3 regions of the Cobetia sp. MB87 genome follow, and region 1 is predicted to be linked to each of the others. Evidence: predicted binding sites of a transcription regulator. Region 1 holds the regulator's gene; each other region holds the start of a gene.

Region 1 (7,917 bases):
TCTCATCCGCTTCCTCAGGTACCAGCAGCACGAACAGCAGATCGATGGGTTCTCCGTCGATGGCATCGAAGTCGATGGGTTCACCGAGCTTCAGAAACGCAGCGATTGGCGTCTTGCAATGCGGGCTGCGTGCATGGGGCACGGCCACACCGTGGCCAATGCCGGTCGACCCCAGTCTCTCGCGCCCGATCAGGCGCGAGAAGACTTCCTGGCTATCCAGGCTGGGAATGTTCTGTGCGATGAAGGTGCTGAAGAATTCAAGCACCCGCTTCTTGCTCCCCCCGGGGACACCGTAAAGCGTGCGCTCGGGGGGAAGGATCTGATCAAGTGTCATGGCTGAAGGTCAACGGGTCCCGGTGCCCTGAGAGCGAGCCTGGGACTTTTCCTTGTGTTTGACCAGCTGGCGATCCAGCTTGTCGGCGAGCGCGTCGATGGCAGCGTACATGTTGGGGTCTTCTGCCAGGGCGTGGAGGTCAGCGCCTGCCGCGTGCAAGGTGCAGGCAGCCTGCTGGCGCTCCTTCTCGATCGACAGTGTCACCTGAACATTGGTGATGTTGTCGTAATGCCGTTCGAGGCGAGCGAGCTTCTCGTTGACGTAATCGCGGAGAGGATCGGTAAGTTCCACATGATGCCCGGTGATATTCACTTGCATGGACACGCTCCTTTATCCAGCGGGTTGCCATTCAATTGTAACCCTTTTTGACTACGAGCAAACCCTGATCGGACGCTCTGCAACAGGCTTGACGGCCACCGTCTGGTGATGTTTTCGCACCCTTGCCAGTGGCGTCAGATGTCGTGAGCGTCTGTACCGACAATGCCCAAGCTTTGCGCAAAGATCAACGCTGCGCTGCATCGTGGCTCAGTGCTTGTCTTCAACTCAGTGAGGGGTAACGGAGTGGACTTCAAGGCAGCGTCTGATGGGTGGTGCGTGAAAGACGCGCAAGAAGGCGGGTTTTCGTCGCCAATCCCTGCATGTACGTCGCCTTTCAGGCGCTTCGATTGTGTGGAGCAAGCGGCCTGTCGGAGAGGTCATCAAGTGTTATCCACGTGCAACAGGCGCAAAAGTGACTTTAAAAACATGCGATTGACGGAGAATGGCACTACCGGAGCGGCAGATTTTTGCCATCATCCTGTGCTCCGTCATTGGCCATGATGGGGCATTGACGAGCGGTTGGCGGGGTGACAGGGCGCGCGACAGGCGCCCGATACCCGCGAAGTCAGAAGCTGGCGAGCGGAAGATCCAGCGCTTGAAGTTGGCGGCGGCTGCCATTGCAGAGGTGAGGGCATGGCAGCCGCAGGTGACGCGTCAGGCCAGACGCTTGCGCTCGCTGGAGGACGGGATGCCCATCGCTTCGCGATACTTGGCCACGGTACGGCGTGCGACCTCGATGCCATCGCTGGCGAGCAGATCGACCAGTCGAGAGTCGGAGAGAGGCTTGCGGGCCGGCTCTTCCGCGATCAGCTTGCGGATACGGGCACGAATGGCGGTGCTTGAGTGGGCGTCGCCACTGCCACTGCCACCGACCTGGCTCGAGAAGAAGAACTTGAGCTCGAAGACGCCGCGCGGGGTGTGGATATACTTCTGGGTCGTGACCCGCGAGATGGTCGATTCGTGCATCTCGACCACTTCGGCGATGTTGGCCAGAATCAGCGGCTTCATGCCTTCCTCGCCTTGCTCGAGGAAGTCGATCTGACGCGCCATGATCTCGCGGCCGACCTTGAGCAGGGTGTCATTGCGCGATGACAGGCTCTTCATCAGCCAGCGCGCTTCCTGCAGGTTGTCCTTGAGGAAGGTGTTGTCGGCGGACTTGTCGGCACGCTTGATCAGCGCGGCGTATTCCGGTTGGATGCGCAGCTTGGGCAGCGCTTCCGGGTTGAGCTCGACCTGCCAGCCATGGCGGGTATGGCGCACCAGCAGATCAGGGATCACGTAATCGCTGGCGGGCTCGCCCCAGGCGGATGCCGGACGCGGATCGAGCGCGCGCACCAGGCGGATGACGTGATCCAGCTCGTCATCGTCAAGGCTCAGGCGGCGCTTGAGCAGCTTGCGGTCATCGTTGCCCAGAGCCTCGAGGAATTGACGTACCAGGCGTCGCGCCTGCGCCAGCAGCGGCAGGTCATCCGGTAACAGTGCCAGTTGCAGCAGCAGACACTCGCGCAGATCACGGGCGAAGACGCCGGTCGGGTCGAATTGCTGCAGACGCAGCAATACCTGCTCGAGCTCGGAGGCCTTGAGGCCGGGCAGGCCCTGGCCACGCAGGCCATCGACCAGCTCGTCGAGTGACAGGCTCAGATAGCCGGCTCCGTCGACGGCATCGATCAGGCTCTCCGCCATCTGGCGTTCACGACCATCGAGGTCGGTCATCGCCAGCTGCCAGCGCAGGTGGTCCTGCAGGCTCTCGACACTGGTATTGCGATCGAAGTCCGGCCCTTCTTCGCTCCCGCTGCCACTGCCGGAGCTGGTCAGGCTACCGGCGTGGTCCTGGTAGAGGTCCGACCAGTCACTGTCGAGGGGGTATTCCTCGGGAATCTCGCTCGAGGAGTCGGCAGTGGAGATCTCGCTCGAATCCTGTGTCTCGACGACATCCAGCGACTCGTAGTCCTCGTCGAGCTCCAACATGGGGTTGGACTCGAGGGCTTGCTGAATCTCCTGACGCAGGTCGAGCGTCGACAGCTGCAGCAGCTGGATCGCTTGCTGAAGCTGCGGCGTCATGGTCAGCGAGGTGCCGAGGCGGAGTTGCAGGGTGGGTTTCATGGAGTCAGTCAATTCACGGCAAAGGAACGTGCTTACTACGCTATACCGTGACTCGGGGCACTGACAAGTGGTTGCCGTGAATATTCAAGCAACTTGCATGCCATGTTTCCACCAAGGTGGTATGGACGTCATGCATGCGTCTGATGTCAGACATGAAAAAGCCGCTACGCGATAAAATCACGCAGCGGCTTTTGAAGCTTTCGCCTCCGGTGGGGCTCAGCGTATCTGCTGACCCTAGAGCTTGAACTCGTGGCCCAGGTAGACGTCGCGCACCTGCTGGTTGGCCAGGATGGAGTCCGCGTCACCGTGGGCGATGATCTGGCCATCGCCGACGATATAGGCGGTATCGCAGATATCGAGTGTCTCGCGCACGTTGTGGTCGGTGATCAGCACGCCGATGCCACGATCGCGCAGTTGGCGCACGATGCTCTTGATCTCGCCCACCGAGATGGGGTCGACGCCGGCAAAGGGCTCATCGAGCAGCACGAAGTCCGGCTCGGTGGCCAGTGCCCGGGCGATCTCGACCCGTCGACGCTCCCCGCCGGACAGGCTCATGCCGGCGCTGGCGCGGATGTGCGTGATGCTGAATTCCTCGAGCAACTCTTCAAGGCGTGCCTTGCGGCCATTGCGATCCAGGTCCTTGCGGGTCTCCAGAATCGCCATGATGTTGTCGGCCACCGACAGCTTGCGGAAGATCGATGCCTCCTGCGGCAGATAGCCGATGCCGGCGCGTGCACGCTGATGCATGGCGGCAGCGGAGAGGTCCTTGTCATCGATGGAGACGTTGCCGGCATCGGCGCGCACCAGCCCGACGATCATGTAGAACGAGGTCGTCTTGCCGGCGCCGTTGGGGCCCAGCAGGCCGACGATGTCGCCCTGGCGGATCTCCAGCGAGATGTCCTTGACCACCTTGCGGCCCTTGTAGGCCTTGGCCAGATGGCGAGCGCTCAGCGTACGCGGAGTAGCAGTCATGACTCAGTTTTCCTTGCTGGCATTGGCGCCACGCGGCGTCAGAGTCATGTGCACGCGACCGCCTTCGGTCTGCTGTGCCGTCTTGCTGTTGTTGGCGTTCACCTGGCGCTTGTCGAGGAAGTACTCCACGTAGCCGCCTTCGAAGGTATCATCGCCTTTTTCGAGCCGCGCATTGCCGACCAGCTCCACGCGACGCTCCAGTGCATGGTAGCGGATGGTGTCGGCCCAGCCCTTGACCAGCTTCTCGTCGGGCGCGGGTTGCTGTTCCAGGTAGGCACGCTTGCCGGTGGCCTTGACCAGCGAGATCTCGCCGCTACCGGCGCGGCTGATATCGACGCGGCTGGCATCGAGTTTCATGCTGCCCTGGCGCATCTCCACCTGACCGGTGTAGGTGGCGGTACCGGCCTTGTCGTCGAGAGACAGGGCATCCGCGGCGATGTTGATCGGCTGGCTGGCATCGCTGTCCAGCGCCATGGCGGCCGGGGCGAAGGTGGACATGCCCAGTGCCAGGCAGAGCGCCATGACACCGCTGTTGAGGGTCTGGCGACAGGCCGTCAAGGGCTTGCGAGTCGTGGAAGTCATGGTGGCTCCTTGGCATGACGGGGTCGCCGCCCGAGCAATGATGCCATCGAGCGGCAGAGAATAAGGTATTGCGGCGCGGGTCATGGCGCGAAGGCCGCCAGCCCGGCAGGTTCATTCATCGCTGGCAGGCGCTGCCTCGAAGGTGCTGTTGACGCGCCCATCCTCGGTGGTGGTGCTGTCGGCGCCCGAGTCGATGCGCTCGGCTTCCTTGCTGGCTTCGCTCTGGCCCTTGCCGGGTTGCAGAACGCTGCGAACGCGGCCCTGCAGCACGGCGGCATCCTGGGAGAGGTCGGCGCTGAAGCTGTCGCTCTCGACATGCTGGCCATTCTGGGTGATCACGACCGGCACGTCACTCCAGGCGCGGTTCTGATCACGGCTGTAGTGCAGGACATCGGTATCGAGGGTCCAGCGGTCATCGGGCTGGCGCAGCCTGGCATTGCCCTCGAGGGTGAAGGTGTCGCCGCCGGCGCTCAGCACGCCACTGTCACCCGTGGCATACCAGCGGCGGTCTTCACTGTCGTTGGTGCGAATCTTCGGGGTCTGCGCCCGGGTCACGTCATCGCCTGGCGTGTGCTCGATATGCGGTGATGACATGGATTGGATCGCCACACCGCGCGCATCGAAGCGTGTCATGTCTGCCCCGTCGAGATAGTAATCCGGCTCACTGCTGTCGACCTCGACATTGACGGTCGATTCCAGGCTGTTGCGCTGCTCGATCAGCGCCAGCACGCCACCGACGAGCAGCAACAGCAGCATCAGCCAGAGACGCGGAGAAGGGCGGGGCAGACGTAACATCAGGGACGCGACTCCTGCAGGTAGGTATCCAGCACCGAGGCCCAGTGGCCCTGTGCCTTGAGCAGCAGATCACAGAGCTCGCGCACGGCGCCATCGCCGCCCTGGCGTGAGGTGACCCAGTTGGCTTCGCTCATCACGTAAGCCATGGCGTTGGGCACGCTGACGCCGAGACCGACACGACGAATGGCCTCGCGGTCCGGCAGGTCATCGCCACAATAGGCGACGTCTTCCAGCTCGATCCCGTGCTCGCGGCACAGGTCGGTCAGCGCGACCAGCTTGTCTTCGCGGCCCTGGATGACATCCTGAATGCCCAGCTCCTTGGCGCGACGCTCGACCATAGGCGAGCTGCGGCCGGTAATCAGCGCGACGCGAACGCCACTGCGCAGCACCAGCTTGAGGCCATGGCCATCCTGGACGTGAAAGGACTTGGTCTCCACGCCGTTGGCATCGTAGTGCAGGCGGTTGTCGGTGAGCACGCCATCCACATCCAGCGCCAGCAGACGCACGCGGCGTGCGCGGTCGATGATGTCCTGCGGATATTCGTCGCTCAGGGAATTCGTGTCGCTCATGGTCTTTCTCCTCGCACTCCGTGCATGCTTGACGCTGTCCTGTGAACGGCGCTGATGGGCGTTGAGCGGTAGCGTCTGCTGCCGGGACGATCTGCCGTCGAACAGAGACAGCGAACGCCCGCGGGAGTTCAGATCACGCCGCTGGCCAGCAGGCCGTGCATATGGATGGCTCCGATGGGGTGCTCATCCTCGTCACAGACTACCAGAACGCTGATGCGGTTTTCTTCCATGATGCGCACCGCTTCGGCGGCCAGCATGCTGGCGCGCACGGTCTTGCCGCCGCGGGTCATGACATCATCGACCTTCAGCGCCCGCAGATCGCCGTGCTGGTCGAGGGTGCGGCGCAGGTCACCATCGGTATAGACACCGACAAGATGGTCATCATCATCGATCACGCAGGTGAAGCCCATTCCCTGACGCGTGATCTCGAGCAGCGCATCGCGCAGCGGGCTACCGAGCGCCACGCGCGGCAGGGCATCGCCCTGATGCATGACATCCTGCACGCGCAGCAGCAGGCGTCGGCCCAGGCTGCCGCCCGGATGGGAAAGCGCGAATTCCTCGGCAGTGAAGCCACGGGCCTCCAGCAGTGCCACCGCCAGGGCATCGCCCATCACCAGCGCGGCGGTGGTCGAGGCAGTGGGTGCCAGATTCAGCGGGCAGGCTTCCTGGGCGACGCTGGTGTCCAGGTGGGCCTCGGCGTCACGCGCCAGGGTCGAGCCGGGTTTGCCGGTCATCGAGACCAGCGGGGTGCCCATGCGCTTCAAGAGCGGCAGCAGCGCAGTGACTTCGGCGGTCTCTCCGGAGTTGGACAGCGCCAGCACCACATCGGCCGGCGTGATCATGCCCAGGTCGCCATGGCTGGCTTCCCCGGGATGGACGAAGAAGGCCGGGGTGCCGGTGCTGGCCAGGGTGGCGGCGATCTTGCTGGCGACATGGCCGGACTTGCCCATGCCGGTCACGATGACGCGGCCCCTGGTGGCCAGCATCAGCTGACAGGCACGGTCGAAGTCGTCATCGAGATGGCTTTCGAGCGCGGCGATGGCCGCTTCTTCAATGGCGAAGGTGCGGCGGGCGCTGGCGCGGAAATCCGCCTGGCTGGCAGGAGTCTGATCGGCGGCGGACTGACTTGAAGCAGAGGCGCCAGGCGCGGTGGCATGCGGAGTGCTGGAAGGCTCGGTCATGATCGAATTGTTGCCTGTGGTTGGCCAGGGCTCATGCCGCACGGAAAGGGCGTGTCATCCCGCGCGGCGGCGTGGCAAACGATGATGAAGATGCTGCCGTCAGCGAGTCAGGCTGATGGCAAGCCAGGCCGTGTAGGCCAGATAGCAGGCGAGCAGGATAACACCTGGGCCGCGGCCGATGCGTCCACGGCGCTGCCAGATGAGCAGCGCGGCCAGCAGCAGCGTCAGCCCCAGCATCACCGGATAGTCGCGGCTGATGGCGCTGCCATCCACCGGGCCTGGCGCCAGCAGGCCCGGCACGGGCAGGACGGCGAGGATGTTGAACAGGTTGGAACCGATGACGTTGCCGATGGCGATGTCGTGGTGGCGCTTGAGGGCGCTGGCCACGCTGGCGGCCAACTCCGGCAGGCTGGTGCCGATGGCGATCACGGTCAGGCCGATGATCAGTTCCGGCACGCCGAGTGCCTGGGCGATGTCGGTGGCCCCCCATACCAGCGCGCGCGAGCTGGCGATCAGCACCGCCAGCCCGATCAGCAGCCAGAAGATGGCGCGTCCGGTGCTCATCTCGGGCACGTCATCCTGGCTTTCCGCCTCGCTCGGCGAGTCGACCTTGAACAGCCACACCAGCGTGAAGACCAGCAGGGCCAGCAACAGGATGCCATCGAGACGCTCGAGTCCGCTGTTGGACAGCGCATAACCGCCCAGTGCCGTGGCCGCCAGCAGCAGCGGCAGCTCGCGGCGTACCAGCCCGAAATGCACCGGAATCGGGGCGATCAGCGCCGTGACACCGAGCACCAGGCCGATATTGGCGATGTTGGAGCCCAGCGCATTGCCGGTCGCGATATCCGGAGTGCCATCAAGAGAGGCCATGATGGAGACGACGATCTCGGGGGCAGAGGTGCCGACGGAGACGATCGTCATCCCGATCAGCAGTTTGCTCATCCCGGCGCGCCACGCAGTGGCCGCGGCTCCTTCGACGAAGCGATCAGCACTCCAGACAAGACCAATCAGGCCGATGACGACTGCAAGGATGGGAAATAGCATCAGAACTCTCGGGGCAGGG
Region 2 (7,917 bases), on a different contig from region 1:
ACGTCGAGCATGTCGGCCTCGGCTACACCGGTGATGCGCTCGACTTCCGCCGGCGGGAACTTGGCGACTTCGGCACGCACTTCATCCATGCCGTAGACACGCTGCTGGATGTAGGCCTCATCTTCCCAGCCGTTCTCGAAGATGTGCCACAGCAGGCCCCAGATGTAGGCGACATCGGTGCCCGGGCGCAGGCGCACGTACTTGTTGGCCTTGGCGGCGGTCCGCGTGAAGCGCGGATCGACGACGATGATCTCGGCGTTGGAACGCTCCTTGGCCAGCAAGATGTGCTGCATGGCCACCGGATGCGCTTCGGACGGGTTGGAACCGATGAACAGGATCGAACGACAGTTGTGCATGTCGTTGAAGGAGTTGGTCATCGCTCCGTAGCCCCAAGTGTTCGCGACCCCGGCCACCGTGGTGGAGTGACAGATACGCGCCTGGTGATCGACGTTGTTGGTGCCGAACAGGGCCGCGAACTTGCGCATCAGGTAGGCCTGTTCATTGCTGAACTTGGCCGAGCCCAGCCAGTAGATGCTATCGGGGCCGTGCTCCCTGGTGAGCTCCAGCACCTTGTCGCCGACTTCCTCGATGGCCTGCTCCCAGGAGAGCTTCTTCCACTTGCCACCTTCGAGCTTCATCGGGTACTTGAGGCGACGGTCAGAGTGACCATGCTCACGCAGCGATGCGCCCTTGGCGCAGTGTGCGCCACGGTTGAAGGGGTGATCGAAGGCGGGTTCCTGCTTGGTCCAGACACCTTCCTGGACCTCGGCATAGACGCCGCAGCCCACGGAGCAGTGAGAGCAGATGGTGCGCTTTGTCTCGACCGGCGCATCAGACACTTCGGTCTTGGCTTCGGCGCGTTTCATCATCGGGGCGGCCATGAAGCTCGCGGCGGCAAGGCCGCCGGTGGCGACACCGCTGCGTTTCAGGAACTGGCGGCGGTTGATACCGAGTCCTGAGGTCTCTTTGGCAGAGGGGGTGGGGGTCAGTCGCATGACATCATCTCTCCTCGTCACCCGAATCATTGCCCGGGCCGCATGAGCGGGTCAGGGGGCAATGTCGGGAGCGGCGGTCTTTCAGATCAGGAGCAGTCCTGATCCGTGCCGACTTGTCACTGTCGATGGCGGGCGGAAACCTCTCCGCGCTGCCCGTTGTTCAGGCCGCTGGCCGCGCGCATGGCGCAGGCTCGGGGCACTGTCTATCTGGCATTCAGTCACGCAGCGTGGCGTAGAAGGCCTTGACGTGATCGCTCTCGCGATAGTTGTCCGTGCCCTTGTCCTTGGCGGGGGCCTCTGGCGCGGCCTGCTCCGGAATCACGGCACCGGCCAATGACCCTGCTGCGGCAACCCCTACGGTGCTGGCGCCCAGTACGCGCAGGAATTTGCGGCGCCCCTGGCGCGCCTGGTTATGGCTGTCTTTTGCGTCATCAGTCTTCATGCTGATCTCCTGTCGGGAATGCTGCTGGGTGATGCGAGATGGATAGCGTTGCAGTCTCGAATGTTGCTTCACGTCATGCGTGACATCAGTGTCTTGCGTCGGGCGCCGCCCTGGCTGGCGTGACGAGCTGGACGGCCTCAGCCGTCACCTGCTCGCCAGAGTTGTTTCCGGTCGCCGCATGCAGCGGGATCGAATCACCGAGGTTCAGGCGCTCTGCCCGCAGGAAGGCCTGCCCCAGGTAGCCGACGGCGGCATAGAAGGGGCTCTCGCGTCCCGCGAGGTCGGCGCAGCAGCGCTCGCCCCAGCTGGCCACATGGCGGCGGAAGAAATTGACCTGCTCGCCGGGCACCTCATCGATCAGCATGGCCATCACTTCGCACAGCGCGCCGAGATGATCCTCGGGCTCATGCACATCGCTCTGGCGCTCAAAACCGAGGCGTTTGAGATCCTGGCGCAGGGCGACCAGTGGCATCTCCATCAGCGAGCCGGTGAGGTACCAGCTGGCGTAGGGCACTACCTCGCCCTGCACCACGCCTACCAGGCTCTGGAAGAAGTCGTCTTCCAGGCGGCGCGAGTCACTGACGCGGGCGGCCAATGACAGCGACGCCAGCGCGCGCGGCAATTGTTGCTCGGCGGCCCCGGGCAGGCTGATGGCGTCATGGTCAAGTTCGGCCAGAAAGTCGATCAGCTCCGCATCCGGTGCCGCGCGCAGCAGCCGCGCCAGCAACCGATAGAGGTCGGCGCGCAATGCCTGCTGTTCTTCACTATGGCTTATCAGAGAGTCGGCCGCAGCGGTGTCAGATGCACGGTCGTCAGTCCCACCTGATGCAAAGTCGTCGGGAGTCGACGTGGGTGATGTCATTGGCTCAAACCTTGAGTTGGGCATCGGGATTACGTGCCATTTCGTGCCAGATGTCCTTGACGCGGCAGTCGCTGCACATCTTCAGGCGCAGTGCGCCATCGCCCTGGAAGTAGGCATGCGAGGCCAGTTTGGTCTGCATCGCCGTGATGGTGGCGGTAGAGCCGAACGGCGTGCCACAGCTGATGCAGGGGAAGGGCACATCCTGCTTGATGAGCTGAGGTTCGCGGCGCACCTCGGGCTGCGGAGCAAAGCCTGGTGCCAAGGTGATGACCTGCTCCGGGCATGCCTGCTCGCACAGGCCACACTGCACGCAGTCACCTTGAGTGAAGGATAGTGCAGGCGACGTGCGATTGGCCGAGAGAGCGCTGGTCGGGCAGACTGCGACACATCCCTGGCACAGCGTGCAGTTGTCGCTGTCGACGTTCACCACGCCGAAGGGCGCGCCTGTCGGCACGGCGACGCTGTCCTGCGCCAGGTCCGCGACCGACAGTGTCGCCAGGTGATCGAGCACCCGATTGAGGCGTTCGCGCTTGCCGGGGCGTGCCTGCGGCTGACCCAGCAGCCAGTCACGGGCGATCGGCTGGCTGGGTTGCTGCTCTTCTTCACTATCCGCGCCCGGTGCCAGAGCGACACACAGCGGCGTGATCAAGGGCAGGGGGTCAGCCTCGCGGGCATCCATTTGCGGCAGGGTGGCCGGCAGTGATACGAAGCGGATGCGCGGCTCGCCACTGTCCGCACTGGCAAGTCCCATGCTGTCGAGCAGGGTCAATGCCAGGCGACGTTCGCTATCGAGTTGCTGGTGCTGGCCTGCGGGCAGGTCGTGGGGCAGTTCGACGATGACCTGTGTCGCGCCGAGTGCGAGAGCGGCCAGCCACTCGTCGTGCCCGGTGGCGGAGATTTCCTCGAGTTTGATATCGAGGCAGCGCTCCTGATCGACACTCGCCAGGGCAGTCTGCGAGGCAGGGGATTGCTCCAGGCGATAGCGCAGCAGCGGGTAGAGGCCACCGCCATCCTGATAGCGCTCCAGCAGGCGCTGGATCTGCTCCATGCGCTGCTCGGCCGGAGGCTGGGTGAAACTCAGCGCGCCGGTCGGGCAGGCGCTGACGCAGCTGGCCGCGCCGTGGCACAGGTATGGGTCGATCTCGATATGCGCATTGCGACGACCGGCCACCGAGAAGATGGCATCGGCGCTGCACGATGACAGGCAACGCGTACAGCCGACATTGCCGGCACTGGAGTGCGCGCAGGTATCGAGATTGACGGTCACGTAATTCGGTTTGTCGAAGTTGCCGATCAGGCCCGCGAACTGCATGGCCCAGGCGGTCAGCTGTGACAGTGATTGCTGGGAGGCTCCGGCATCGGCGACCAGCTGATCCAGCTCGGCGATGACGTCCGCACCGGCTTGCAGATAGCCGGGCGGTGGCAGTTCCGCCTGGTTGAGCGGCTGGCTGGACAGGTCGGCGATCAGGTCGAGATGGGGCGCGCTGCCGGCACCTTGCGGCACCAGTGCAGCAGCCAGATTGACGCCATCGCTGGCAAGACTGAACTGGCCGAGGTGGCCGCTCAGCGTGAGCATGTCACGCGGGGCGCTGTGCGCAGGCAACGACTCGCTGGCGGCGAGATGCTGTTCATCCATCGTCACCAGCGCACTGTTGTCCTGCTCACTGATCAAGAGTGCCACCGGCAGCTGAGCGGTGGCCGGCAGGCGGGTCAGCAGGCTTGCCAGCGCTCGCACTCGCGCTTCGCTGCCGATGATCACGGTGCGTCCCAGACTGTGATAACGGATGGGTGCGCTACCGGCATCCGTCGCCAATAGCGGCAGGCTGGAGGCTGATGAGCCACCCATGGCGGATGACAGGGCGCGTTGGCGTGCTTGTTGATTGAGGGCGCGTTGAGCGCTCTCGAGGCTTGAGCTGAGCATCCTCATCCTTATTCGGTCGTGGCGGACCTTGCATGCAAGCTGCCGTCAGGTGGCAGGCGGGTGATGCAGGCCCCGGTCGTCGCTGATTCTCGCGGTCTTTCGCGGTGAGGGCCGGGTCGGCGATCGACAGTCTTTCAGTGAGGGATTCATGACATGCCAACTGTCCTTGCATGCTGTTGATGCCATTGCCGTTTTACGCCTGATGAGAGAAAGGCGCTGTCAGGTCGCGCAGGCACTCATCACCGTAGGCGGTTGACGCCAGTCATCATCTTCAAGTACTGGCATGTCATGCTGAATCTTGCAGGTGCGTTGCAGTCAATGCGCCTTGAGCAGGCGCGTCAGGGTGACTCATGAGGCATCAGGATGACCTCGGTCAGAGGTGTCCGGCTTGCTCGTGGGTCATAATGACTCATGTCGGTTATGCGGCGCGTCATCCTGACGCCCTTGGGACTTGGTCCTTTATCCTGAGCCCTGATGCGCTCATGGGGCCAGCCCCGGGTCACGGCTTGTCGCGGACGACGCCGCCATCATCTGACGCGGGGGCTGGCTCGGACGAGTCTTCTGCTGACATCGCTTGCGGGCTTGGTGATTCGACTATCTCGTCCCTGGGCGTCGCGTGTGACTCATCCACTGGCGCCCCACCGTCAGGCGCCTGCTCAGCGATCTGGTTGTCTGTCTCCAGTGTCGTATCCGCCTGGGGTGCCTCGCTTGTCTCATCGAGCTTTTCCAGGCCTTCTTCGACCTTGCGGGTCCAGCTGCGCAGCGTGTCGGCGACACCTTCGGCGAGCGGGCGCACCTTGGAAAAGTCCTGGTCGTAGTCATCCAGCCCATCGCGCACCGAGTGCTCGCCACCCATGAAGATGCGTCGCAGTGCACGCTGGCGCAGCGCCGGGTCCACGCCGCTCTGCATGAAGGCGCTGATGTCGGCGTCTGGTGTCAGGGTGTCGGGGTCTGGCAGCTCGATGACTGACACTTCGGTATGGTCATCGTCCGATGTCTGCTGATCGCCCTCGGGTAATGCTTGCTCGGCTGCCGAGGAGGGGCTGTCTCCGTTCGGGGGGGCGTGCTGCGAGGCGCTCGCTGCAGGGGTATCAGCGCTGTTGTCAGCGACGTCTCCCGCCTGTGAGGGCGCAAGGGTGTTGCCTCTGGTGCCCTCGGCGCTGTCCAGCTGTGCCAGTTGATCTTCACGCCGTCTGTCGCCTTGCTTTCGGCGTGACCAGCGCGAGAACAGGCCTTCATTGGCCCGGCTTGCGTTATCGTCGTGCTGGCTCATGACGTGCTTTCCGTACCATCACCGGGTTGATGCGCCTTGTTGGTCGTCGCGGCGTGCTGCTCTGCCTGACTGGCGCGCCCGGCGCCCTTGCGTTTCTTCTTCTTGCCTTCGTCGATGCGCTCACCGTGACGGGCGAGGTAGGCTTCCAGCCACACCATCAAGGCCGGCGGCATCGGCACGTCCAGCACCAGCTGGTCGCCATCCATCCACTGTGATGCCACCTCCTGACAGGCTGTCACCACGCGGGGCTGCATGCCGTCGGCTTCGCGTTCATCGCATTGGACGAACAGACGCGGCTGCTCGCAGCGCAGGTTGTAGCGGTAATCGGTGCGCTCAGTCAGATGAAGCTGCAGCGGCAGGATGCGGCGATGCGCCACTTCTTCAGCGGCGGCAGGCTCTGCTGCGTGCGTGTCCGCCTCTGGCGTTGCGGAGGGCGAGAGGTCGGCAATCCGCCAGGTGTCGATGCTGAAACGCCCCAGTTTCTGCGTGGTGGGCGCCAGGGTGACGCTCAACCAGCGGGTGTCGTCACTGCGGGGAGGGAGGGATTCAGACATGGCTTCCTTGTTCACTGCTATACCCGCAAGCGGGTCTGAAAAGAATGCTGCGATGGTACTGGTTTGCAAGATACATGCCGCTGCGTGCGATATCAGGGTCTCCATCAGTCAGTGCGGGGACAGCTCTGCCATCGGACTGGTACTCTACGGCGATTCAGCGCAAGAATTGCCATTCCAACCGGCTCGATCAGGGAGACCCGAGTTCATGATGCCCTCTGCACGGCCAGCGATCAGTCGCGCCACACTACCCACTACGCTGGACATCGAAGTCATGGATGAGCGCGGTGAGCGCCATCAGCAGTCCATTGCCGCCGAGCGCTCGCTGACCATCTATCTCAATCGTCGCGAGATCGTCACCTTGATGACCCTGGGTGCCGAACCTGAGGCGCTGGTGGCCGGCTATCTACGCAATCAGGGCTTGCTGGGTGAACTTGAGGACCTCGAGGCGCTGCAGGTGGACTGGGAAGTCGAGAGCGCCTCGGTGGTGACGCGTCATCTGCCCGAGGATATCGAGCAGCGCCTCGGCAAGCGCACCGTTACCACCGGCTGTGGGCAGGGCACGGTATTCGGCAATCTGCTGGAGCGCCAATCACTGGCCGCGCTGGACACAGGCCCCTTCAGTCAGGCCTTGTTGTATCGCCTGCTGGAGGCGCTGGCGGCGCACAACGCGACCTATCGCAAGGCCGGCGCGGTACATGGCTGCGCCCTGTGCCGCGATGATGAGGTATTGGCGTTCATCGAGGATGTCGGCCGCCACAACGCCGTCGATACGCTGGCGGGGCTGAGCTGGCTGGCGCCCCTGAGTGATGATGCCAGTGATTATCAGGGGGCCAACATCTTCTATACCACTGGTCGCCTGACCTCCGAGATGGTACTGAAGGTGGCTCAGGCGGGGATCTCGGTGCTGGTCTCGCGCTCCGGCGTCACGCAGAAGGGGGTGGAGCTGGCGGTACGCTTTGGCGTGCTGTTGATCGCACGCGCCAAGGGACGCCATTTCCAGGCCGTGGACCCTGCCGGGCGGCTGGTGCTGGACGCCATCCCGCCGCTACGTGCAGGCGACGCCCTCAAGTCGTCTCGTCATGACGCGTCAGGCAAGCAATCCTCATCAGTCGGCGCAGCCGGGCACGACAAGGAGGGCCAGTGATGAGCCGTCTCTGTTCGCCGCTGGGCGACACACTCTCACAGGGCTTTTCCTCCGAACTCGGCGCACCTTCAGGCAGCTCTGCCGCTGAGTCTTCAGGTACGGCTACCGGCCGGCAAGCTCCGGTCCCCCACGACAACCCCTTTCTGACGGTGCAGGAGGTTGCGCGCCTGCTGCACCTCAACGAGAAGAAGATCTATCAGCTGGCCAGTGACGGCACCATGCCGGCGACCAAGGTGACCGGCAAGTGGTTGTTTCCACGGCGACTGGTGGAGCAATGGATTCTCGAGTCCAGCCATCATGGTGTACTGGCGGATCGCCTGATGATCACCGGCAGCGATGATCCGCTGCTGGCCGCGCTCTCCATGCGCCTCAATCAGCAGCATGCCGGTAGCGCCTTCTATGGCATGAGCGTCACTGGCACGCGTCTGGGGCTTGATCTGCTCAGCCAGGGGCGGGCTGATGTCTGCGCCATTCACTGGGGGCGTGCGGAGGAGGCGGCGCTGCGGCATCCGGCGCTGATTCGCGGACATGATGGCTATCGCCAATGGGTGATGGTGCGGCTTGCGCGCCGCACTCAGGGGTTGATCATCCGCAATGACGACCGCCATTTGTCCATCGACCCCAGCGGTCTGTTCGGCTCGCAGCGGCGTTGGGCGGTGCGACAGGAGGGGGCGGGTTCGCAGCGCTTCCTGCAGGAGTGGCTGTCCGGCCATCAGATGCGTGCCG
Region 3 (7,917 bases), on a different contig from region 1:
CGTGCGTGAACCGGCCAAGGCCGCCTGGCGTGGCGGCGCCGATGCCGTCTCGCTGATCAACACCATCAACTCCATCACCCATCTGGATCTCGACCGCATGGTCGCGCATCCCATCGTCGGCGACCGCAGCACCCACGGCGGCTATTGCGGCAGCGCCGTGAAGCCCATCGCGCTGAACATGGTGGCCGAGATCGCACGCACGCCGGAAACCGCCAACCTGCCGATCTCGGGCATCGGCGGCATCTCCAACTGGGAAGATGCCGCCGAATTCATCGCCCTCGGCGCGGGCAGCGTCCAGGTGTGCACCGCGGCGATGCTGCACGGCTTCCGTATCGTCGAGGAGATGAAGGATGGCCTGGGGCGCTGGATGGACAGCAAGGGCTATCAGCGTATCGACGAGTTTTCCCGCGCGGCGGTGCCCAACACCACCGACTGGAAGCAGCTGGACATGAACTATCAGGTGATCGCCCGCATCGACCAGGACAAGTGCATCGGCTGCGGACGCTGCTATATCGCCTGCGAGGACACCTCGCACCAGGCCATCCTGCATCTGGCCAAGGACAACGGCACCGCCCGCTATGAGGTGAAGGACGCCGACTGCGTGGGCTGCAACCTGTGCGAGATCACCTGCCCGGTCGAGGACTGCATCACCATGGAAGTGCAGGACACCGGCAAGCCGTACATGAACTGGATGGAGGACCCGCGCAATCCGCATCGCGCGGCCTGATCGTCTGGTGCTCCCCTGATCCCGGGGAACAGCTAGCAATAGATGAGAATCAAAAAGGGGCTGCCAGCAATGGCAGCCCCTTTTTTATTGGCTTGATGACCCACCAATTATGACAATGATTAGCTTAAGGACAATGAAATCATGAAGTCACCTGCTGACTCAGGCAGACAATCCGACGCCCTTCAGCAGCACCCGCGTCACGTTCTGCACCGCCTGCTCGAATTCGCGATCACTCAGCGCCTTGCCCTGATTGAGCACCGCGATCTGGTGGTCGAAGTCGGCGTAGTGCTGGGTGCTGGCCCAGATCATGTACAGGTAGGCAGAGGCATCGACGTTGTCGATGCGGCCCTCGCCGATCCACTGGCGCAGACGTGACTTCTTCATCTCGGCCCACTCGTCGAGCCACACCGTCAGCTCTTCGCCCAGCACCGGCGCGCCCTGCATGATCTCGCTGGCCCACACCTTGGAGCCATAGGGGCGCTGGCGCGAGTGCATCATCTTGGCGCGGATGTAGGTGGAGAGCACCAGCTGCGGGTCGTCATAGGCCTCGAAGCACAGCGCATCTTCCTTCCACAGCGCCAGCAGACCATCGAGCACCGCGCGATACAGCGCTTCCTTGGTGCTGAAGTAGTAATGCAGATTGGACTTGGGCAGCTCTACCTCGGCGGCAATATCGACCATGCTGGCGCCGACATAGCCCTTGAGAGCGAAGATCTTTTCGGCGGCGAGCAGAATGCGGCCGACATTGTCCTTGCGAATCTGAGACTTGCGAGTGGTCATGCGATCCCCTGACGCGGTGCTGGCAGTGCGATGAGAATATCACAACCGCACTGCCAACATGTCTGAGCCGTCAGGTTTCCCCGGCATCCGCTCAATGGCGGCGGTTGCCCTGACAGCCCTTGCTCGCAGGGGGCTGCAAGGCGCGCAGCCGAAACGTCACTCGAAGACCGCGCCATCGATGAAGCCATCCGCCGGCATCGGCACCTGGCCCGCCTCGCCGCTCAGCCACCAGGGGGCCGGGTGCGTGCCTTCGCTGCGCTCATCCGCCACCGGCACCACCATGCCCAGCTTGCGGGCCGCCGTGCGGTAGAGGTCCGGGCGCACACAACGTGTCAGCGTCGCCTCGAGATCCTCGTCATTGAAGCCCTGCAGATGCCCCCAGCGCTGCATCTGGGCGATGTACCAGCGAGTCTGGGAACGCCACGGGAAGTTGGCTGCGTAGCGATGGAAGATGGTCCAGCCAGGGTTGTGCTGCTGAAACTCCTCCACCGACTGCTCGACATCGACATCCTCCAGCCCGCGTGTCACCACGCTCATCGGCACCTCCGGCATGCCCTCGTCGTGCAGCCACTCGGCGGCTTTCGCCCGATTGCCGGGGCGGTCCAGCCAGGCGCAGGCATTGAGCAGCGCGCGAATCAGCGCCTGATGCGCCAGCGGATGCTGCTCCGCCCAGTCCTCGCGCACGCCCAGCACCTTTTCCTGCCCGAAGCGCCAGATATCGTGACTGCCTGCCACCACCTGCCCCATGCCCTGCGCCGCCGCCAGACTGTTCCAGGGCTCACCGACACAGAAGCCATCCAGCGCGCCACTGGCCAGCTGTGCCGCCATCAGCGGCGGTGCCACGGCGCGCATCTCGACGTCGCGGTCCGGATTGATGCCGCCCGCTGCCAGCCAGTAGCGCAACAGATAGCGATGCGAGGAGAACGGGTGCACGCTGGCCAACTTGAGCAGCGGCTCGCCGCGCTGCTTGCGCTCGCGCACATGCGCCGCCAGCGCCTTCGCGACCTGCAACGGACTGGAGAGGTCGTGGCCATCCTCGCCGAGGGTGGCCATCAGCGCGCGTGACAGCGTGATGGAGTTGCCGCCCAGATTGAGCGTCATGGCACTGATCACCGGCGTGGCGCGACCATCCAGGCCCAGGGTCGAGGTCAGCGGCATCAGCGCCAGCATCTGCGCGCCCTGCAGCACACCGGTCTGCAGGTCATCGCGCAACGCCGCCCACGAAGGTTGCCACTTGAGTGTCACCGCCAGCCCCTCCTCGCGGAAAAGCCCCAACTGCTCAGCGACCACGAAGGGCGCGGCATCATTGAGTGGCATCAGGCCCAGCGTCAGCTGATGGCCATTCAGGGGTACATCTGTGGGCATCACGCACACCTCTTGAACGATCGAGAGAGAAGGACAGTACGGCGACCGGCTCAACGCCGTCGCGCGGCCTTGAGCAGCTCATCGGCCAGCTCATGCAGGGCCAGGCGCCGGTTCATGGCGGTCTTGCGCAGGTATTGGTAGGCGGCATCTTCACTGAGCCCGCGCGTCTCCATCACCACGGCCTTGGCGCGATCGACGCTGCGGCGCTGCACCAATGTGGTCTGGGTACGGTTGAGCTCCCCCTTGAGCGCACGGTGCGCCTCGAAGCTGGTGATGGCGACCTCGACCATGCTGCGCACCATCGCTGGCATGACGTGGTCCACCACATAGGCCGAGACACCGGCGCCGGCCGCCTCACGCACGAGGTCCGGGGCATCTTCACTGGCCAGCATGATCATCGGCTTGGGATAGCGTCGCCCCAGCTGGCCGAGATGCTCCAGGGTGTCGCGGCTGGGCAGATCGGCGTCGATGATCACCGCATCGGGTTGATGCTGCTCGACCAGCGCGTGCAGGTCCTCGTGCTCGTCAACGCGCAGCGCTACCTCGAAGCCAGCACTCAACAGCGCCTGCTCCAGCGCGGCAGAGCGCTCACTGCGGACATCGACGATCAGCACGGTCACGGGCATGTCAGGTTTCCTTGAGTCGGGCATGAGTCTTGCGGTACACCCAAGCAGGATTCGTGCCGCAATCTGGTGCAACCTTGCGGCCAAGGGCCTTCGCAGCCGTCGAGCCGAAAGCGCCGCTGCACTGCAATGAGGCACGCGCCTTGCCGGCGCTCTCAACGCCACTCGCGTGCGCCAGACTGGTACCTCGCGCCTTGCCGGCGCACCGCCAGCGCGCATCGAGTGGGCAGCCATCCCGTGATACCGCCTGCGCAGGCCAAGCCACTGCCATCGCCAAGGCATTGATCTTCTGGGACTTGTCCCGACCATACCCCCGCAACTGGCGCGCTACTTGCTTTGTTCCTGTCACTTGCCGCACAGACGCTCTGCTGCCGGCAACCATGGCATCACCGACTGCTGCCATCGCTATCCATGACGTGGACCAGGCTCTTCGGAGTACGAGTGCGTCGAACCAGGCCCCTCAAAGACGAGGCGCCCTTGCTGTCGTTCATTCACAGCCGTTCGACCACTCGCCGAGCACACCTGACTTCGTGCCCGGCACCGACGCTGAATCAGGAGCCCACTCATGGATATCCGCAACAAGGCCAGCCGCATCCGGCTGTTCAGCTTCAACACCCCGCAAATGCGCGCCTTCCACATGTCGTGGTTCGCGTTCCACGTCTGCTTCTTCGGCTGGTTCGGCATCGCGCCGCTGATGGCCGTGGTGCGTGACGACCTTGGCCTGACCAAGACCCAGATCGGCAACACCATCATCGCCTCGGTCGCCATCACGGTGATCGTGCGTCTCGCCATCGGCGTGCTGTGTGATCGCATCGGGCCACGCAAGGCCTACACCTGGCTCTTGTGCCTCGGCTCGCTGCCAGTGATGTGCATCGGTTTCGCCGACAGCTTCGAATCCTTCTTCCTGGCCCGCCTGGCCATCGGTGCCATCGGCGCCTCCTTCGTCATCACCCAGTACCACACCTCCGTGATGTTCGGCCCGAATGTGGTCGGTACCGCCAACGCCACCACGGCGGGCTGGGGCAACCTGGGCGGCGGCACCACCCAGATGCTGATGCCGCTGGTGATGGCAGGCCTGCTGATGCTGGGCGTCGAGCAGACCCTGGGCTGGCGTCTGGCGATGATCGTGCCGGGCATCGTGCTGTTCCTCACCGGGCTCGCCTACTACTTCTTCACCCAGGATGCGCCGGACGGCAACTTCAGCGAGCTGCGTGAGCGTGGTGAGCTGCCCAAGGCCGAGAAGGAATACAGCATGCGCGCCACCTTCGGCGCGGCGGCACGCGACATTCGCGTCTGGGCCCTGTTCCTCGTCTATGGCGCCTGTTTCGGGGTCGAGCTGACCATCAACAACGTCGCCGCCATCTACTTCTTCGATCATTTCGATCTCGATCTCGCCACCGCCGGTCTCATCGCGGGTCTGTTCGGCCTGATGAACCTGTTCGCCCGCACCCTGGGCGGCGTGTTCTCCGACCTGTTCGCCCGCCAGTCCGGCCTCAAGGGCCGCGTGCGCTGGCTGTTCATCGCGCTGCTGTGTGAAGGCGTCGCGCTGGTCGGCTTCGCTCAGATGGAAACCCTCGCGGTGGCCATCGGCATCATGCTGGTCTTCAGCCTCTTCGTGCAGATGGCGGAAGGCGCCACCTTCGGTATCGTGCCCTTCGTCAATCGCAAGGCACTCGGCGCGGTGGCCGGTATCGTCGGTGCGGGCGGCAACGCAGGCGCGGTCGCCGCGGGCTTCCTGTTCCGCAGTGAGGAACTGACCTACCAGGAAGGCCTGATGTACCTGGGCATGGGCGTGATCGTGATCTCGCTGTTCGCGCTGCTGGTGCGCTTCAGCGCCGCCACTGAAGCCGAGGAAAGCCGCGCCTATGACGCCGCCGTCGCGGACCGCAAGCAACAGCGCGAGCAGCAGCCCGCCTCGGCATAAGCGGACGTCTTTCTCCCCGAGCCAGACACAAGAAGGCCCCGCCTCATGGGAGGCGGGGCCTTCTTGTGTCTGGTGACGACTCAGATCAGCGGCGACTCATCGCGGCGCTGGCAGCCGAGCCTCAGCTATCGGTGGCGTTCTCGACGCTATCACCGGCTTCCTCGACGGCGTTGTCCATCTTTTCACCGGCCTTCTCCATCGGGCCTTCGTCCTCGCAACCGGCGAGCGACAGGCCACCGAGACCGAGCATGGCAATCATCAGCGAACTACCCAGAGTCTTGAGCTTCATGATGTCTCTCCTTGAATCATCGGTCGGAATGACGCGACACCTGCCTTCACATGCAGGCTGCCACGTGGTGTTACCCATGACATGGAGCGGGAGCCTTGCAGTTTCAAGGGTCACGCAACACCGAGTTGCTCGTTGCTGTCCACAACAACCGCTCAGAGCTGATCAGATCACCCACTCCAGACGGCTCAGATACCAAGCTCAGAGAAGGTATCGGGAAACTGCACTTCTCCGCCCAGCCCCTCCAGATAGTCCGGCAGCAACTCGAAGGCGACGAAGGAACCCGGCACGTCGTCATGATGGCAGTAGAGCCCGTAATGACACGCCGGATGAAAGCCCAGGTGGGTATAGAAATCCGCATGACCAGCCGCCACCACAGCCCCCGCTCCCAACAGCCGACAGCGCTTGACCGCCGAGATCACCAGCCGCTTGCCGATGCCGTGACGCTGATGCTGGGGCAGCACCGCCAGCGGTGCCAACGCCATCAGCACGCGGTCCGGGTAGCCGGAAAGCGTCACGCGCGACACCATCACATGCCCCAGCAGACCGCCCTCGCCTTCACTGAGATGGCGGCCGGTCTCCGGGTCGGTGACACGCTCAGCCACCAGCGAGATCTGCGCCAGATTGCCCCGGCGCAATCTGTCACCCAGGCGCGCTTCACGATGGCCGGCAAAGACGGACTCATGAATACGGTAGATGCGTTCATGATCAATGAGACGTTCTTCACGGATGCGAAGGTTGTCGACGGCGTTGGCAGTCATCACGAGGTACCGGATCAGCGCCCTGCCGATCAGGGACGTTACCTCAAGCTTAGCCACCGCCCGCAGCGGCTGCGAGCGTCAATCTGCTGCTCAAAAAGCACGAAGCCCGCCGTGGTGGCGGGCTTCGCTTGGGGTGATATCAAGGTCGCATGGCAGATGAAATACGTGGTGCAGCCTCCCTCAGAGAGCTGCTGATCACGCGACCTGACACTGCCCCGCTCAGCTCTTGAGACGACGCGCGCGGAAGGAGCGCCCCTTGAGCTTGCCGTTCATCAGCTGGGTGAGTGCCGACTTGGCGACATCACGCTCCACGGCGAGGAAGGTGGTCCGCGCCAGCACCTTGATCTTGCCGATCTTGCTGCCCTCCAGGCCACCGTCACCGGTCAGCGCGCCGAGGATATCGCCGGGACGCAGCTTGTCCTTCTTGCCTCCGTCGATCTGCAGCGTCGCCATGCGCGCATGGAAGGGCTCACGCGTCAGCATGCTTTTCGAGGGCAACGGCTCGGCTTCCAGCGTCTGCTCGAGGAAGTCTCCCAGCTTGGCCAGACGATAGTCTTCCTTCTCGGTGTAAAGCGTACAGGCGATGCCGGAACTGCCGGCGCGGCCAGTACGCCCGACACGGTGTACGTGGGCATCGAGATCACGCGCGATCTCGTAGTTGAATACCGCGTCCAGCGCTTCGATATCCAGCCCGCGCGCCGCGACATCGGTAGCCACCAGAATCGAGGTGCTCTTGTTGGCGAACATCACCAGCGTCTGATCACGCTCACGCTGCTCCAGATCACCATGCAGTGCCATGGCACTGAAGCCGTGCTCATTGAGGGCATCGCTGACTTCCTGCGCCTGACGCTTGGTGTTGCAGAACACCACGCTGGATTCCGGGCGGTACTTGAGCAGCAGGATACGCAGCGCCTCGAAACGCGCCTCGTCATCGGCGACACGGTGGAACAGCTGACGAATGCTGCTGTCATCGTGGGTGGAGGCCACCTCGATGCTGACCGGGTCACGCAGCATGCGCTCGGCGATCGGACGCACGCCATCGGCGAAGGTCGCGCTGAACAGCAGTGTCTGACGCTCTTCCGGGGTCTCGGCGACGATGGCATCCAGCACCTCGGCGAAGCCCATGTCGAGCATGCGGTCGGCTTCGTCCAGCACCAGAGTATTGAGCTCGACAAGGCTGAGGCTGCCCTTGCGCAGGTGCTCATCCACGCGTCCCGGCGTACCGACGATGATATGCGCGCCGTGTTCCAGCGAGCCCAGCTGCGGGCCGAAGGGCGCGCCGCCGCACAGCGTCAGCACCTTGACGTTGTGCAGGCCGCGCGCCAGACGACGGATCTCGCCGGCGACCTGATCGGCCAGCTCACGGGTCGGACACAGCACCAGTGACTGCACACGGAAGCGCGAGACCTTGAGGCGCGACAGCAGGCCCAGCCCGAAGGCAGCGGTCTTGC

The links. The regulator sigma-54, encoded in region 1, starts transcription at its own class of promoters, with help from an activator protein. The targets are predictions, from matches to a motif close to TGGCACNNNNNTTGCTNT.
Region 2: a site for sigma-54 is predicted at 6,110-6,127, ahead of CDPAHKCJ_RS00320 (DUF3305 domain-containing protein). Genes of this name have one in related genera too.
Region 3: a site for sigma-54 is predicted at 3,540-3,557, ahead of CDPAHKCJ_RS10665 (ANTAR domain-containing protein). Genes of this name have one in related genera too.

Annotation. Positions count from the first base shown of each region.
Region 1 covers NZ_VFBC01000007.1:127,798-135,714, forward strand. The annotation lists gene CDPAHKCJ_RS06605 (PTS sugar transporter subunit IIA) at 1-334, opposite strand, end outside; gene raiA (ribosome-associated translation inhibitor RaiA) at 344-652, opposite strand; gene CDPAHKCJ_RS06615 (RNA polymerase factor sigma-54) at 1,307-2,755, opposite strand; gene lptB (LPS export ABC transporter ATP-binding protein) at 2,990-3,727, opposite strand; gene lptA (lipopolysaccharide transport periplasmic protein LptA) at 3,731-4,309, opposite strand; gene lptC (LPS export ABC transporter periplasmic protein LptC) at 4,421-5,104, opposite strand; gene CDPAHKCJ_RS06635 (HAD hydrolase family protein) at 5,104-5,673, opposite strand; gene CDPAHKCJ_RS06640 (KpsF/GutQ family sugar-phosphate isomerase) at 5,802-6,854, opposite strand; gene CDPAHKCJ_RS06645 (calcium/sodium antiporter) at 6,954-7,898, opposite strand.
Region 2 covers NZ_VFBC01000002.1:8,819-16,735, forward strand. The annotation lists gene CDPAHKCJ_RS00295 (molybdopterin-dependent oxidoreductase) at 1-995, opposite strand, end outside; gene CDPAHKCJ_RS00300 (twin-arginine translocation pathway signal) at 1,210-1,437, opposite strand; gene CDPAHKCJ_RS00305 (molecular chaperone TorD family protein) at 1,523-2,299, opposite strand; gene CDPAHKCJ_RS00310 (4Fe-4S dicluster domain-containing protein) at 2,304-4,220, opposite strand; gene CDPAHKCJ_RS00315 (DUF3306 domain-containing protein) at 4,720-5,493, opposite strand; gene CDPAHKCJ_RS00320 (DUF3305 domain-containing protein) at 5,490-6,047, opposite strand; gene CDPAHKCJ_RS00325 (formate dehydrogenase accessory sulfurtransferase FdhD) at 6,256-7,191, shown strand; gene CDPAHKCJ_RS00330 (helix-turn-helix transcriptional regulator) at 7,191-7,917, shown strand, end outside.
Region 3 covers NZ_VFBC01000008.1:259,501-267,417, reverse strand. The annotation lists gene preA (NAD-dependent dihydropyrimidine dehydrogenase subunit PreA) at 1-727, shown strand, start outside; gene CDPAHKCJ_RS10675 (TetR/AcrR family transcriptional regulator) at 887-1,507, opposite strand; gene CDPAHKCJ_RS10670 (CmpA/NrtA family ABC transporter substrate-binding protein) at 1,664-2,872, opposite strand; gene CDPAHKCJ_RS10665 (ANTAR domain-containing protein) at 2,923-3,498, opposite strand; gene CDPAHKCJ_RS10660 (NarK family nitrate/nitrite MFS transporter) at 4,061-5,419, shown strand; gene CDPAHKCJ_RS10655 (hypothetical protein) at 5,541-5,708, opposite strand; gene CDPAHKCJ_RS10650 (N-acetyltransferase) at 5,894-6,466, opposite strand; gene dbpA (ATP-dependent RNA helicase DbpA) at 6,686-7,917, opposite strand, start outside.